3 regions of the Serratia sp. K1WW1 genome follow, and region 1 is predicted to be linked to each of the others. Evidence: predicted binding sites of a transcription regulator. Region 1 holds the regulator's gene; each other region holds the start of a gene.
What was found. The regulator Fur, encoded in region 1, represses iron uptake genes when iron is present. The targets are predictions, from matches to a motif close to ATAATAATGAGAACNACTATCAA.
Positions count from the first base shown of each region.

Region 2: ACX9GU_RS07880 (isochorismate synthase) is a predicted target of Fur. The motif match lies at 2,522-2,544, and genes of this name have one in related genera.
Region 3: sufA (Fe-S cluster assembly scaffold SufA) is a predicted target of Fur. The motif match lies at 2,045-2,067, and genes of this name have one in related genera.

Region 1 covers NZ_CM147697.1:4,298,571-4,302,877, reverse strand. The annotation lists gene ACX9GU_RS19480 (beta-N-acetylhexosaminidase) at 1-1,997, shown strand, start outside; gene fur (ferric iron uptake transcriptional regulator) at 2,180-2,626, opposite strand; gene fldA (flavodoxin FldA) at 2,952-3,491, opposite strand; gene ybfE (LexA regulated protein) at 3,695-3,982, opposite strand; gene ybfF (esterase) at 4,230-4,307, opposite strand, start outside.
Region 2 covers NZ_CM147697.1:1,727,535-1,731,841, forward strand. The annotation lists gene fepD (Fe(3+)-siderophore ABC transporter permease) at 1-10, opposite strand, end outside; gene entS (enterobactin transporter EntS) at 171-1,439, shown strand; gene fepB (Fe2+-enterobactin ABC transporter substrate-binding protein) at 1,426-2,385, opposite strand; gene ACX9GU_RS07880 (isochorismate synthase) at 2,580-3,788, shown strand; gene ACX9GU_RS07885 ((2,3-dihydroxybenzoyl)adenylate synthase) at 3,799-4,307, shown strand, end outside.
Region 3 covers NZ_CM147697.1:3,322,629-3,326,935, reverse strand. The annotation lists gene ydiJ (D-2-hydroxyglutarate dehydrogenase YdiJ) at 1-789, shown strand, start outside; gene menI (1,4-dihydroxy-2-naphthoyl-CoA hydrolase) at 786-1,202, shown strand; gene ACX9GU_RS15040 (hypothetical protein) at 1,239-1,643, opposite strand; gene sufA (Fe-S cluster assembly scaffold SufA) at 2,119-2,490, shown strand; gene sufB (Fe-S cluster assembly protein SufB) at 2,505-4,004, shown strand; gene sufC (Fe-S cluster assembly ATPase SufC) at 4,048-4,307, shown strand, end outside.

The DNA of each region.
Region 1 (4,307 bases):
AAGTTAAAGTCCATGCGAAGGATATTGACCTGAGCAAAGGCGTGGCGCTGGAACTGAGCGCCTTGACCAAGCCAGCGGCAGATGCCGCAGCCGAGCGCTTTGCACTGCTGGGCATTGAGAGCCAGGCGAACGGTTATCCAATCAAGACGGATATCAAGCCAGCTGCATTCAAAGGCGATCAGGCCGTGCCTGGTGCCTACCAGCTGAAGATTGGCGAGAAAGGTGCCGAGATCGTCGGTTTCGATCAGACTGGGGTGTTCTATGGTCTGCAATCCATCCTGTCGTTAATCCCTTCGGATGGCAGCAAGAAGATCGCGACGCTGGATGCCAAAGATGCACCGCGCTTCCAATACCGCGGCATCTTCCTGGACGTGGCGCGTAACTTCCACCAAAAAGACGCCGTATTGCGCCTGCTGGATCAAATGGCAGCCTACAAGCTGAATAAATTCCACTTCCACCTGACGGATGACGAAGGTTGGCGCATTGAGATCCCTGGCCTGCCAGAGTTGACCGAAGTGGGCGGCCAGCGTTGTCATGACCTGAGCGAGACCACCTGCCTGATGCCACAATACGGCTCTGGCCCGGCACCACACGGCGGCTTCTTCTCCCGTCAGGACTATATCGATATCGTTAAATATGCTCAGGCACGCCAGATTGAAGTGATCCCTGAGATCGACATGCCGGCGCACGCCCGTGCGGCGATTACTTCTATGGAAGCTCGCTACAAGAAACTGCTTGCCGAAGGGAAAGAGAAAGAGGCTAACGAGTTCCGCCTGGTGGATCCGACCGATACCTCCAACACCACCTCGGTGCAATACTTCAACCGCCAGAGCTACCTGAATCCATGCCTGGATTCGTCCAAGAACTTCGTGGACAAAGTGATTGGTGAAGTGGCCCAGATGCACAAAGAGGCCGGTCAACCGCTGAAAACCTGGCACTTTGGTGGGGACGAAGCGAAGAACATCCGTCTGGGCGCTGGCTATACCGACGTGAAAAACCCGGAAGCGGGCAAGGGCATCCTTGATCTGAGCAAAGAAGACAAGCCGTGGGCCAAGTCGCAGGTTTGCCAGGCCATCATCAAAGACGGCAAAGTGGAAGATATGGAACACTTGCCGAGCTACTTCGGTCTGGAAGTCAGCCAGTTGGTGAAAGCGCACGGTATTGACAGAATGCAGGCGTGGCAAGATGGCCTGAAAGATGCCAAAGACTCGAAGGCCTTCGCGACCAACCATGTGGCGGTGAACTTCTGGGATACCCTGTACTGGGGTGGCTTCGACTCGGCTAACGACTGGGCGAACAAGGGTTATGACGTGGTGATCTCTAACCCGGACTACGTCTATATGGACTTCCCGTATGAAGTCAGCCCGGACGAGCACGGTTACTACTGGGGCACCCGTTTCAGCGACGAGCAGAAGATCTTCAGCTTTGCGCCGAACAACCTGCCGCAGAACGCCGAAACCTCGGTTGACCGTGACGGTAACCACTTCACCGCCAAGAGCGACAAACCATGGCCGGGCGCCTATGGTCTTTCCGCCCAACTGTGGAGCGAAGTGGTGCGTACCGACCAGCAGATGGAATACATGATTTACCCACGTGCCGTGTCGCTTGCAGAACGTGCATGGCACCGCGCCAGCTGGGAGCAGGATTATAAAGCTGGCCGTGAGTACAAAGGCGGCGAAACCCATCAGGTCGATACCAAAACCCTTGATAAGGACTGGCTGCGCTTTGCCAACCTGATTGGCCAACGTGAGCTGGCCAAGATGGATAAAGCGGGTGTGGGCTATCGCCTGCCGGTCCCAGGTGCACGCATCATCGGTGGCAAGTTGGAGGCAAATATTGCTCTGCCGGGCCTGGGAATTGAATATTCCACCGACGGCGGCAAACAGTGGCAGCGTTATGACGATAAAGCGCGCCCTGCGGTAGCGGGTGATGTGCAAATCCGCGCGATTAGCCCGGATGGCAAACGCTTCAGCCGTGCCGAGCCAGTGAAAGCGTAAGTGAGAACTCCGCCCGCCTACGTGTCGGTAGATGGGCGGAGATAGTGCTAGGTGAGAGCAAACTGCAATTGTGATAATTGAGTGGATATTTTTCCCCGGGCCTGTCCGGGGATTTTTTTATCTGTCATTTAGGCATAAAAAAACCGCCGTGTAGGCGGTTTTCGCGTTCTGGCGGACCAGGATCAGTTCTTGTTGTGCAGCGTTTCGTTCTCGCGGCAATCACCGGTTTCACAGTGGCCGTACAGGTACAGGCTGTGGTTGGTGAGCTTGATACCGTGTTGCTTGGCGATATCGCGCTGACGCACTTCGATGGATTCGTCGCTGAACTCGATCACTTTGCCGCAGTCCAGGCAAATCAGGTGATCGTGGTGGTGCTGCTGAGTCAGTTCGAAAACCGACTTGCCACCTTCAAAATTGTGGCGGGTCACAATACCTGCGTCGTCAAACTGGTTCAGCACGCGGTATACCGTGGCCAGGCCAATTTCTTCGCCCATATCTATCAGTTTTTTGTACAGATCTTCCGCACTGACGTGATGGCATGCCGGATCCTGCAAGACTTCCAGGATTTTGAGTCGCGGAAGAGTGACTTTTAAGCCAGCCTTCTTCAATGCGGAGTTGTTATCAGTCATGCGGATTCAGTCCTGTTACTATGCTAATCAAGTTGAGGCGTTCTCGCCTATGGCATCGGTTGGCACAAAGCGTTAATTGCGTCTCATTATAGAACCGGTTGCTGCAAATAGAAACCGCCGGTTGTTAACAAACCTATCTTTGCACTTTACCAGGGTAATCATGCAAAGCTTTGATGGATGGGATAAACCGATGTCTCAGTCTACCGTGGCGAGGTAGGAAGTTACAAACTTGTATCTTCTATTGCTCTAATCCGTGATGCCGATAACAGAAGGGCGCGCTATACGGCGCCCCTACCATGTGTTACGTATCCGCCGGGGCAGAGGCTTAGCCGACGATCTCGGCCAGGCTCAGCTCTTCACTGATTTGCTTGACCCAAGCGTCTACACGTTCGTTGGTCAGCTCAGGTTGACGATCTTCGTCAATGGCCAGCCCGACAAAGTGATCATCGTCTGCCAGACCCTTGGAGGCTTCAAAATGGTAGCCTTTGGTTGGCCAGTGGCCGACGATGGCCGCACCGCGTGGTTCAATGATGTCGCGGATGGTGCCCATCGCATCGCAGAAATATTCCGCGTAGTCTTCCTGATCGCCACAGCCAAACAGCGCCACCAGCTTGCCGTTAAAGTCGATGTCTTCCAGCGTCGGGAAGAAATCATCCCAGTCGCACTGGGCTTCACCATAGTACCAGGTTGGGATACCGAGCAGCAGGATATCAAACGCTGCCAGATCTTCTTTGCTGCTTTTGGCGATGTCGTGGATTTCTGCCACGTCGTTGCCGAATTTTTGCTGAAGCGTCTTTTGGATCATCTTGGCAATGTTTTCGGTATTGCCAGTGTCGCTGCCAAAGAAAATGCCTACATGAGCCATAGTAAAGATAACCTTTTAATTCAAATGAATGTGTTGCGTAAACGCGGCCTGAGGCGCTGCCAAGGGCAGGTTTGCTCAGCCGTAAATGCGTATCATGCCAGAAATTTGCCCTGAGGTTTTATCGCGTTTATGCGATGCCTCTGCGGAGGTGGAACCGATCTGGCGTCATCCTTAACGCCGTGCCGCGCGTGCGGCAGCAGAGATCAGTGTTCTGGCTGTTCTTCTGCCAGTTGGGCCAACAGCATTTGTTCGATCAATTCGCTGCGGCTGATATTGCGCTGGTCGGCCAGTTTGTTGAGAGCATCTACCGCGTCTGCGTTGATTTTCAGCTCCACACGCCGTAATCCACGCACTTTGTCCCGTCGTAGCTGATTACGCTTATTAATTCTAAGCTGTTCATCACGGGAAAGCGGGTTGGTTTTTGGGCGCCCTGGACGGCGTTCATCTGCGAACAGATCCAGCGTCGTGCGATCCGTTTGTTCTTTTGCCATTGTTGCGCTACTGCAAGGGAGTTTGCATCAAAAAGCGGTTTACGCTTCCAGACGGTTCGATTTACACAATTCGGGCCAATTAACCCTAACCCAAATTCACCCCCAGCCAAGCGCAGCTTCACACCTGGACAGGGTGGCAAAATTATAGCGCGCCATATTACCCCAGCAGATGGAGCGACGACAATGCCTAACTTAGCTACAAACGCGCTAAGCTATTCTCTCTAGCGCGTTTTTTCGCCACTTGAGCTCAGGGCTGGTCAATAAAGCGGTGAATTGCCCGTAATACGGCGTCCGGTTTCTCCGCATGGACCCAGTGGCCGGAGCC
Region 2 (4,307 bases), 2.6 Mb from region 1:
GCCGGAACATGACAGCCCATTATTAACTGAATATCAATGATATCTATTATCATTATTGATTGTATTTATCTATGGTAGCATGGCAGCCTGATCAGCACTAGCGCTGAGCCTGTCGAATATCGTGTCGTTGTTTGTGGAAGATCAAGGATATAAGTTGTGGTGATAACAAAATGAATAAACCCTCTATTTTGCTCGATTTTAGCCTGCTTAGGACCAACCCCGCTTTTCGTGCCGTATTCTGCGCCCGTTTTATTTCGATCCTGGCATTGGGCCTGATGGCGATCGCCATTCCGGTGCAGATCCAGGCGCTAACTGGGTCAACTCTGTTGGTTGGGCTTGCGGTGACCCTGGCGGGCGGCGGAATGTTTGCCGGTTTGCTGATGGGCGGAGTGCTGGCCGATCGCTATGAACGCCGTCGGTTGATCTTGTTTGCGCGCTCAACCTGCGGTGTGGGCTTTCTGGGGTTGTGCCTCAATGCTGCGCTGCCTGCACCTTCGCTAACGGCGATTTATCTGCTAGCGGTATGGGACGGATTTTTTGGTGCGGTAGGCGTGACGGCGTTGCTGGCGGCGACACCGGCGATCGTTGGCCGTGAGAATATCGTGCAGGCCGGGGCCATCAGCATGCTGACCGTACGCTTTGGGTCGATCCTGTCTCCCGCTATCGGTGGGTTGGTGATCGCCGGGGCAGGTATCAGCTGGAACTATGCGCTGGCGGCCTTGGGGACGTTGATCACCTTGATCCCGCTATTAAAATTGCCTCAGTTGCCACCGCCGCCACAGCCTCGTGAACATCCATTGAGGGCGCTGATCGGCGGCTTCACCTTCCTGTTCCAGAACAAGGTGATTGGCATGGTAGCGCTGATTGGTGCGTTGATGACCATGGCCAGCGCGGTGCGAGTGTTATATCCGGCCATCTCCGGTATGTGGCAGGTCACCACCCAGAGCTTGGGGATCATGTATGCGGCTGTGCCATTAGGGGCGGCGATTGGCGCATTTACCAGTGGCCGAGTGGCTCAGGTGGCACGGCCGGGCTGGATGATGTTGATAACGGCAATAGCGGCTTTCGTGGCCGTGGGGTTGTTTGGCCTGATGCCTTGGTACGGCATGGCGCTGTTGTGCCTGGTGGTGTTTGGCTACCTCAGCGCGCTGAACTCGCTGCTGCAATATGGCTTGATACAGAACCTGACGCCGGACGCGTTTCTGGGCCGGATTAACGGCCTGTGGACCGCGCAGAACGTAGTAGGGGATGCGTTTGGTGCCTTGCTGCTCGGCGCGATGGGGGCATTTATGCTGCCAGCGATGAGCTCTACCAGCTTCGGTTTTGGTGCGGCGCTGCTGGCCGTGGTGCTGGCGTTTGCCATGCGCGGCCTGCGCAACGTGAGCATGGGCGGGCAGAGCGATAAACTCCAACCCGCCGCTGCGGCTACGGAGAAATAAACAGCTTTTCCAGACGCGTCAGCAAGTTGCTGGCGCTGTAATAATCCAGGCGGAAGGTGTCGTTCCCCAATGGGTAAACCCGCTTATTCTCCACCGCTGGCAGATGAGCCAGGAAACTGTTGCTCATCAGCCGCTGTGCATCACTTTCATCGTTGGCGAATAACAGCAGCGTTTGCCCATTCAAGCCTTCTGCCAGGTTTTCACCGCCGAGCTGCACGATGTCTTTACGCGCCCCTTGGCTGGTGCTGGCGTTGAGTTTGGGCGGCAAAGTGGCCAGGGTAAAGCCTAGCTGTTGCAGCAGTTGCCCTTGGGATGAGTCGGCAGTCCACAGGTTGGCATTTTTGCCATCGCTGCGAAACACCAGTGCCGTTATGGGCTGTGGTGGCAATGTCATCTGCTGTTTCAGCGTTTTCTCACGACGATCGAATTCGCTGACGATCTTCTCCGCTTGTGCTTCATGGCCGGTCGCTACGCCGAGGATGTTGGCCAGTTCCTGCCAGCTTTTATCGTCGTAGTTCACCACCAGCACCGGAGCGATGGCCGACAGTTGATCGTACAGGCGCACCGCAGAATCGGCCCCGGTAGCGGACATTACAATCAGGTCAGGTGCCTCACCGGCGATCGCCTCGGCGTTGGGTTCACCAATATATAACCGCTTCACTCCGCGTTTGGCCGCAATCTCTCCCCACTGGTGGAAAAAGCCCTGCCGATCCGACAGCCGGTTGTTTGGGCTGGTGGCTCCGCTGGCGATCACCGGTGCGTCTATCGCCAACAGCGTACCGGTGACCGTCACGCTGGTGGAAACGATGCGCTGTGGGGGTTGATTAAGGGTGATAACGCCGTGTGAGGTTTCGATACTGCGCGGCCAGGCTTGAGTCTCGGCTTGGGCAACGCTCAACGCCAGCAGGCCAAACAGCGCCAGGCTGAGCCGCAGGGGGATTGACATCGGTGAGATCCTTTTAATCCGAATGATTATCATTCATTGGTCAGAAACCACCAAGTTTACCCCTTAATGTGGGTTAGCAGAAGAGGTTACGTTTATTGACATGGTCAGTTCTGGCAGGTACTTTATCGCGGATGCAATACAAATGATAATCATTATTATATTGGTTATTGTTAATGAAACAAGAGGAAGTACCTATGGACGTAGCCGTTAAGGGCGCTGCGCAAAAGGACCTGCAACAGGGTGTAGATCTGGCACAGGCCGCCACAATATCCCCGACTTCAGGTTTCTTTTTTACCTCGCCTTTTCGCAGTCTGAGCACCCAGGGATGCTTTGCCCGCATCACCTTGCCAGCGGTGGATGGCGATGACCTGCAGGGCCAATTCCAGCAGGCGATACAGCAGGCATTTGCGCAGGCCCGCAAGGCAGGCATCAAGGATCCGCTGCTGTGCGGCGCAATCCCTTTCGATACTCGTCAACCCTCGTCACTGTTTATCCCGCAACAGACGCAATGGTTCGATCGTGAAGCCCTGCTGACCAGCTTAGCGCCTGCTGCTGGACCGATCCCTGAGATTGTCCGCCAAACCGAGTTGCCAGCGCAGCCGCAGTTTATGCAGATGGTTAGCGATGCCGTACAGGCAACTACCGGTGATCTATTGGATAAGGTAGTGCTCGCCCGCCTTTTGGACATTGAAACCAGCAAGCCGGTAGACCACGCAGCGCTGATGGCGCGCATCATTGCCCAGAATCCGCACGGCTTCCATTTCCACGTGCCGCTGGCAGAGGGGGCATTGGTGGGAGCCAGCCCGGAGCTGCTGCTGCGTAAATTTGGCGACCAGTTCCATTCCAACCCGCTGGCGGGTTCGGCTCGGCGCGAAAGTGATCCGCAGCGGGATCGGGCAGTCAGCGAACAACTGTTGGTTTCGGGTAAAGACCGCTATGAACACCAGATCGTGACCGAAGGCATGCGCCAGGTCTTGGCTGGGCGTTGCAGTCATTTGCATATTCCCGCAACCCCCGAACTGCTCAGTACCACCACGTTGTGGCATCTTTCGACGCCAATCGACGGTGAAGTGGCCGATCGGGCAGAGAATGCCCTGTCGCTGGCCTGCCTGTTGCACCCTACGCCAGCATTATGCGGTACCCCAACGCTGGCAGCTCGCGAGCTCATCGAACAGCTTGAGCCGTTTGACCGGCAGCTGTTTGGTGGCATCGTCGGCTGGTGTGACGCCGAGGGCAACGGAGAATGGGTCGTCACCATCCGTTGCGGCACCGTGAAGGGTAATCAGGTACGCCTGTTTGCCGGTGCGGGCATCGTGCAGGACTCTTCCCCGCAGTCCGAATGGTACGAAACTGGTACCAAGCTCAGCACCATTCTGCGTGCGTTTGGCCTTAATCAAGGATAGAGAGTCCCCCATGACTATTGCTTTTACCCCCTGGCCTGAAGAGTTCGCGCGCCGTTACCGCGAACGCGGCTATTGGATCGATCGACCGTTGACCGATATCTTGTCCCGTCAGGCAGATAACGACGCTATTGCCATGATCGACCCGCAACGCAGCTTAAGCTATCGCCAACTGGAACAGCTTTCCGATCGTCTAGCCGCCGCCCTGTTACGGCGCGGGCTACAATCCGGCGATACCGCGTTGGTTCAACTAGGCAACGTGGTTGAATTCTATGTGGTGTTCTTTGCCCTGTTGAAAATCGGCGTGGTGCCGGTGAATGCCCTGTTCAGCCATCAACGTAGCGAACTGAACGCCTATGCCAGTCAAATCAAGCCTGCGCTGCTGATTGCCGATCGCGAACATGCCCTGTTCGCGCAGGATCGGTTCCTGGATACATTCAGAGAACAGCATCCTTCGCTACGGGTGGTTGGGCTGCGTAATCAGGCCGATGGTGAACAGGCGTTGGCTGCTTGGCTGGAAGA
Region 3 (4,307 bases), 980 kb from region 1:
AGCCCAACGTTACGCCAACAATTGTCGGGCCATAGCGCGTTCAGCATGACGCTTGAACAGTTGGAAGCATTAAGCGAAAGCCAGCGCGAACAGCATGTGCTGGTGGTGCAGGATCCGTTTACCAGCTATTACGATGCCCAGGTCGTGGCAGACTTTGTACGGTTGGTGGAAAAGCTGGGCTACAAGCCGGTGCTGTTGCCATTCTCACCGAACGGCAAGGCACAGCATATCAAAGGGTTCCTGACGCGCTTTGCCAAAACGGCGCGCAAGACAGCGGACTTTCTTAACCGGGTAGCCAAACTGGGGATGCCGATGGTGGGTGTCGATCCGGCGCTGGTGCTGTGTTATCGCGACGAGTATCAAGAAATTCTCGGTGCTGAACGGGGCGATTTCCAGGTGCAACTGGTCCATGAATGGTTGCAAAAGTTGTTGGCAGAACGTGCGGAACAGCCTGCGACCGGTGAAGCCTGGTATCTGTTTGGCCACTGCACCGAAACCACCGCATTACCGGCGAGTACCCAGCAGTGGGCTGCCATCTTTGCCCGTTTTGGCGCCAAGTTGGAAAACGTCAGCGTGGGTTGCTGTGGCATGGCGGGCACTTACGGTCACGAAGCCAAGAATCTGCAAAATTCCCTGGGGATTTATGAGCTATCATGGCATCAGGCGCTACAGCGTTTGCCAAGGCAACGCTGTCTGGCGACCGGTTATTCTTGCCGCAGCCAGGTAAAACGCATTGAAGGCAATGGCGTGCGGCATCCATTACAGGCACTTCTGGAGATGATTGCGTGAAGCTGTGGAAACGTGAAACAACGCTGGAACAACTCAACCAAAGCGGCGAAGGATGCATGGTGGCCCATGTGGGCATTCAGTTTACCCGCTTGGAAGATGACTATTTAGAGGCGGTGATGCCCGTCGATCACCGCACTACCCAGCCGTTTGGCCTGTTACACGGTGGGGCTTCGGTGGTGCTGGCCGAGTCGATGGGCTCAATGGCGGGGTATCTGTGCACCGAAGGGGAGCAAAAGGTGGTGGGGTTGGAGATTAACGCCAACCACCTGCGTGCGGTATTTAAAGGGCAGGTGCGCGGGGTTTGTCGTGCGTTGCACGCCGGCCGCCGCAATCAGGTCTGGCAGATCGAGATCTTCGACGATCGCGATCGCCTCTGCTGTACCTCACGGCTGACCACGGCAGTATTGGAGTAACACCAACCCCGCAGGTTTTCGCCTGCGGGGCAAACGTTATAGCTGGAACGGCACCCGTTTCACAAAATCCTTCTGAAAAGCGGTAGCCTTGTCCCAGCCGCCTTCCATCGAATATTTCTGGCAAATCAGCGTTAGCGTATGCCGGGCAAAATGATAGCACTGCACGCGGAACAGCTGACAACGCTGGGGATTGTTGATCTCGACAATCAGCCGGTTATGCAGTTTGCTCAGCGCATTCAGGTAGCTCTCGTCATCGCCATTTTCCAGGCATAAATTCGCCATGCCAAGGCTGACGCCGTTGTAACGCTTCAGATGATTGATGTTGCATTCCGGCCGCTGTAGCGCCGCTTCCGCCATATAGAAATCCACCGTGGCATCACGGATGTTGAACTTGTATTCATCAATTTTGCTCAGCAGCCACGCATTCATCGAGATAGCCATAGGTCCACGCCCAATTAAAGCTTAATGATAATCATTATCATATTTGCAGCTGTGGCGATGATCAATGCTCCCCGCAGATTTTTTTCTGTTGTGGGTCTTTAGACCGCCACGGGCTAAAAACACGCGAGCGACTAGACTTAAAGCAGGGAAAGGCATTTTTCAGACAGACAAAATGCAGAAATAGGTATTTTCTATGAATGTTTAAAACAGACGACTTATCCGGCGCTATAACCTTGTCGGGACAGCGGGATAAGCCGTACGAGATATGATGAATTGCTATGAATTCAGAGGGATAAAAATTATCCCCATATCTATTTCGCTTGGATACGCCATCGATTAATCGTGTTGCCGAGCGTAAATCCGGGCGTTTGGTAAATACCCCCGCAAAACAAACGGTTGAAGTGATAATCATTATCACTAACATGGGCGGTAAGCCAGATCGGCTGTAGTAAAACACGAATGTGAGGTAGGCCATATGCATACGGAAGATGTTGGTACTTTTTCTTTGGCAGACAACGTCTGGCAAGGCATTTCGCTGAGCGACAGCGCGGTGAAGCAGATAATCAGACTCATGCAGCAGGATGTTCAGGTGAAAGGGCTGCAACTCGGCGTCAAACAATCCGGCTGTGCGGGCTTTGCCTACGTGCTGGATTTGACCCGCGAACCGGCTAGCGACGATCTGTTGTTCGAACGCGACGGGGCCAAGCTGTTCGTGCCGCTCAAAGCGATGCCGTTTATCGATGGCACCACGGTAGATTTTGTTCGGGAAGGGCTGAATCAGATGTTCAAATTTAATAACCCTAAAGCTCAGAACGCCTGCGGGTGCGGTGAGAGCTTTGGCGTTTAAGCGATGCAATCAACATGACACGAAGCAACGTAGAAACAGCGAAAGAGGTACCGGCTTGGGTCAGCGAAGGTCGCTACAAGGAAGGATTCTTTACCCAACTGGCCACCGATGAGTTGGCCAAAGGTATCAACGAAGAGGTGGTACGCGCCATCTCTGCCAAGCGTAACGAACCCGAGTGGATGCTGGAATTCCGCCTGGAGGCTTACCGTGCCTGGCTGCAAATGGAAGAGCCGCACTGGCTGAAAGCCAACTATGACAAGCTGAACTATCAGGATTACAGCTACTATTCAGCGCCGTCCTGCGGCAGCTGTGATGACTCCTGCGGTTCTCAGCCTGGAGCGGAGCAGCAGCCTGGCACCAGTACGGAAAACGGCTACCTGACCAGCGAGGTTGAACTGGCGTTTAATCAGTTGGGTGTACCGGTGCGTGAAGGTAGCGAAGTGGCGGTAGATGCCATTTTCGACTCGGTTTCCGTCGCGACCACCTACCGTGAAAAGCTGGCAGAGAGCGGGGTGATCTTCTGCTCGTTCGGTGAGGCCATTCACGACCATCCAGACTTGGTACGTAAGTATCTGGGCCGAGTGGTGCCGCATAACGACAACTTTTTTGCCGCACTTAACGCAGCGGTAGCTTCCGACGGCACCTTCGTCTACGTGCCGAAGGGCGTACGCTGCCCAATGGAGCTTTCCACCTATTTCCGCATTAACGCCGCGAAAACCGGCCAGTTTGAACGCACCATTCTGATTGCCGATGAAGGCAGTTATGTCAGCTACATCGAAGGCTGCTCAGCGCCGGTACGTGACAGCTATCAACTGCACGCTGCGGTGGTAGAAGTGATCCTGCATAAAGACGCCGAAGTGAAGTATTCCACGGTGCAAAACTGGTTCTCCGGCGGCGGCGAAAGCAAGGGCGGCATTCTTAACTTCGTCACCAAGCGGGCGCTGTGTGAAGGCGCAGGATCCAAGATGTCCTGGACACAGTCGGAAACCGGCTCGGCCATCACCTGGAAATACCCAAGCGTGATCTTGCAGGGCGACAACTCGATCGGTGAGTTTTTCTCGGTGGCGCTGACCAGTGGCTACCAACAAGCGGATACCGGCACCAAGATGATCCACATTGGTAAAAACACCAAGTCGACCATTATTGCCAAAGGGATCTCCGCCGGACACAGCCAAAATACCTATCGTGGGCTGGTGAAAATCCTGCCCGGGGCGGAAAACGCCCGTAACTTTACCCAGTGCGATTCGATGCTGATCGGGCCCAACAGCGGGGCACATACCTTCCCCTATGTGGAAACGCGCAATAACAGCGCCCAGCTTGAGCATGAGGCTACCACCTCGAAGATCGGTGACGACCAACTGTTCTACTGCCTGCAACGGGGCATCAGCGAAGATAATGCCATCTCGATGATCGTCAATGGTTTCTGTAAGGACGTGTTCTCCGAGCTGCCGCTGGAGTTTGCCGTAGAGGCACAGAAGTTACTGGCTATCAGCCTGGAACACAGCGTCGGTTAAGCACCCGTATTTATAGCGCAGCAGCGCGATCAGAGGACACAGCATGTTAAGTATCAAGAATTTGCACGTCAGCGCCGAAGGTAATGAGATCCTCAAGGGGCTGAACCTGGACATCAAACCGGGCGAAGTGCACGCCATTATGGGGCCCAACGGTTCCGGCAAAAGCACGCTTTCCGCCACGCTGGCCGGCCGGGAAGAGTATGAGGTCACCGCAGGGGAAGTGACGTTTAAAGGCAAAGATCTGCTGGAGCTGGCTCCTGAGGATCGGGCCGGTGAGGGCGTATTCCTGGCGTTTCAGTATCC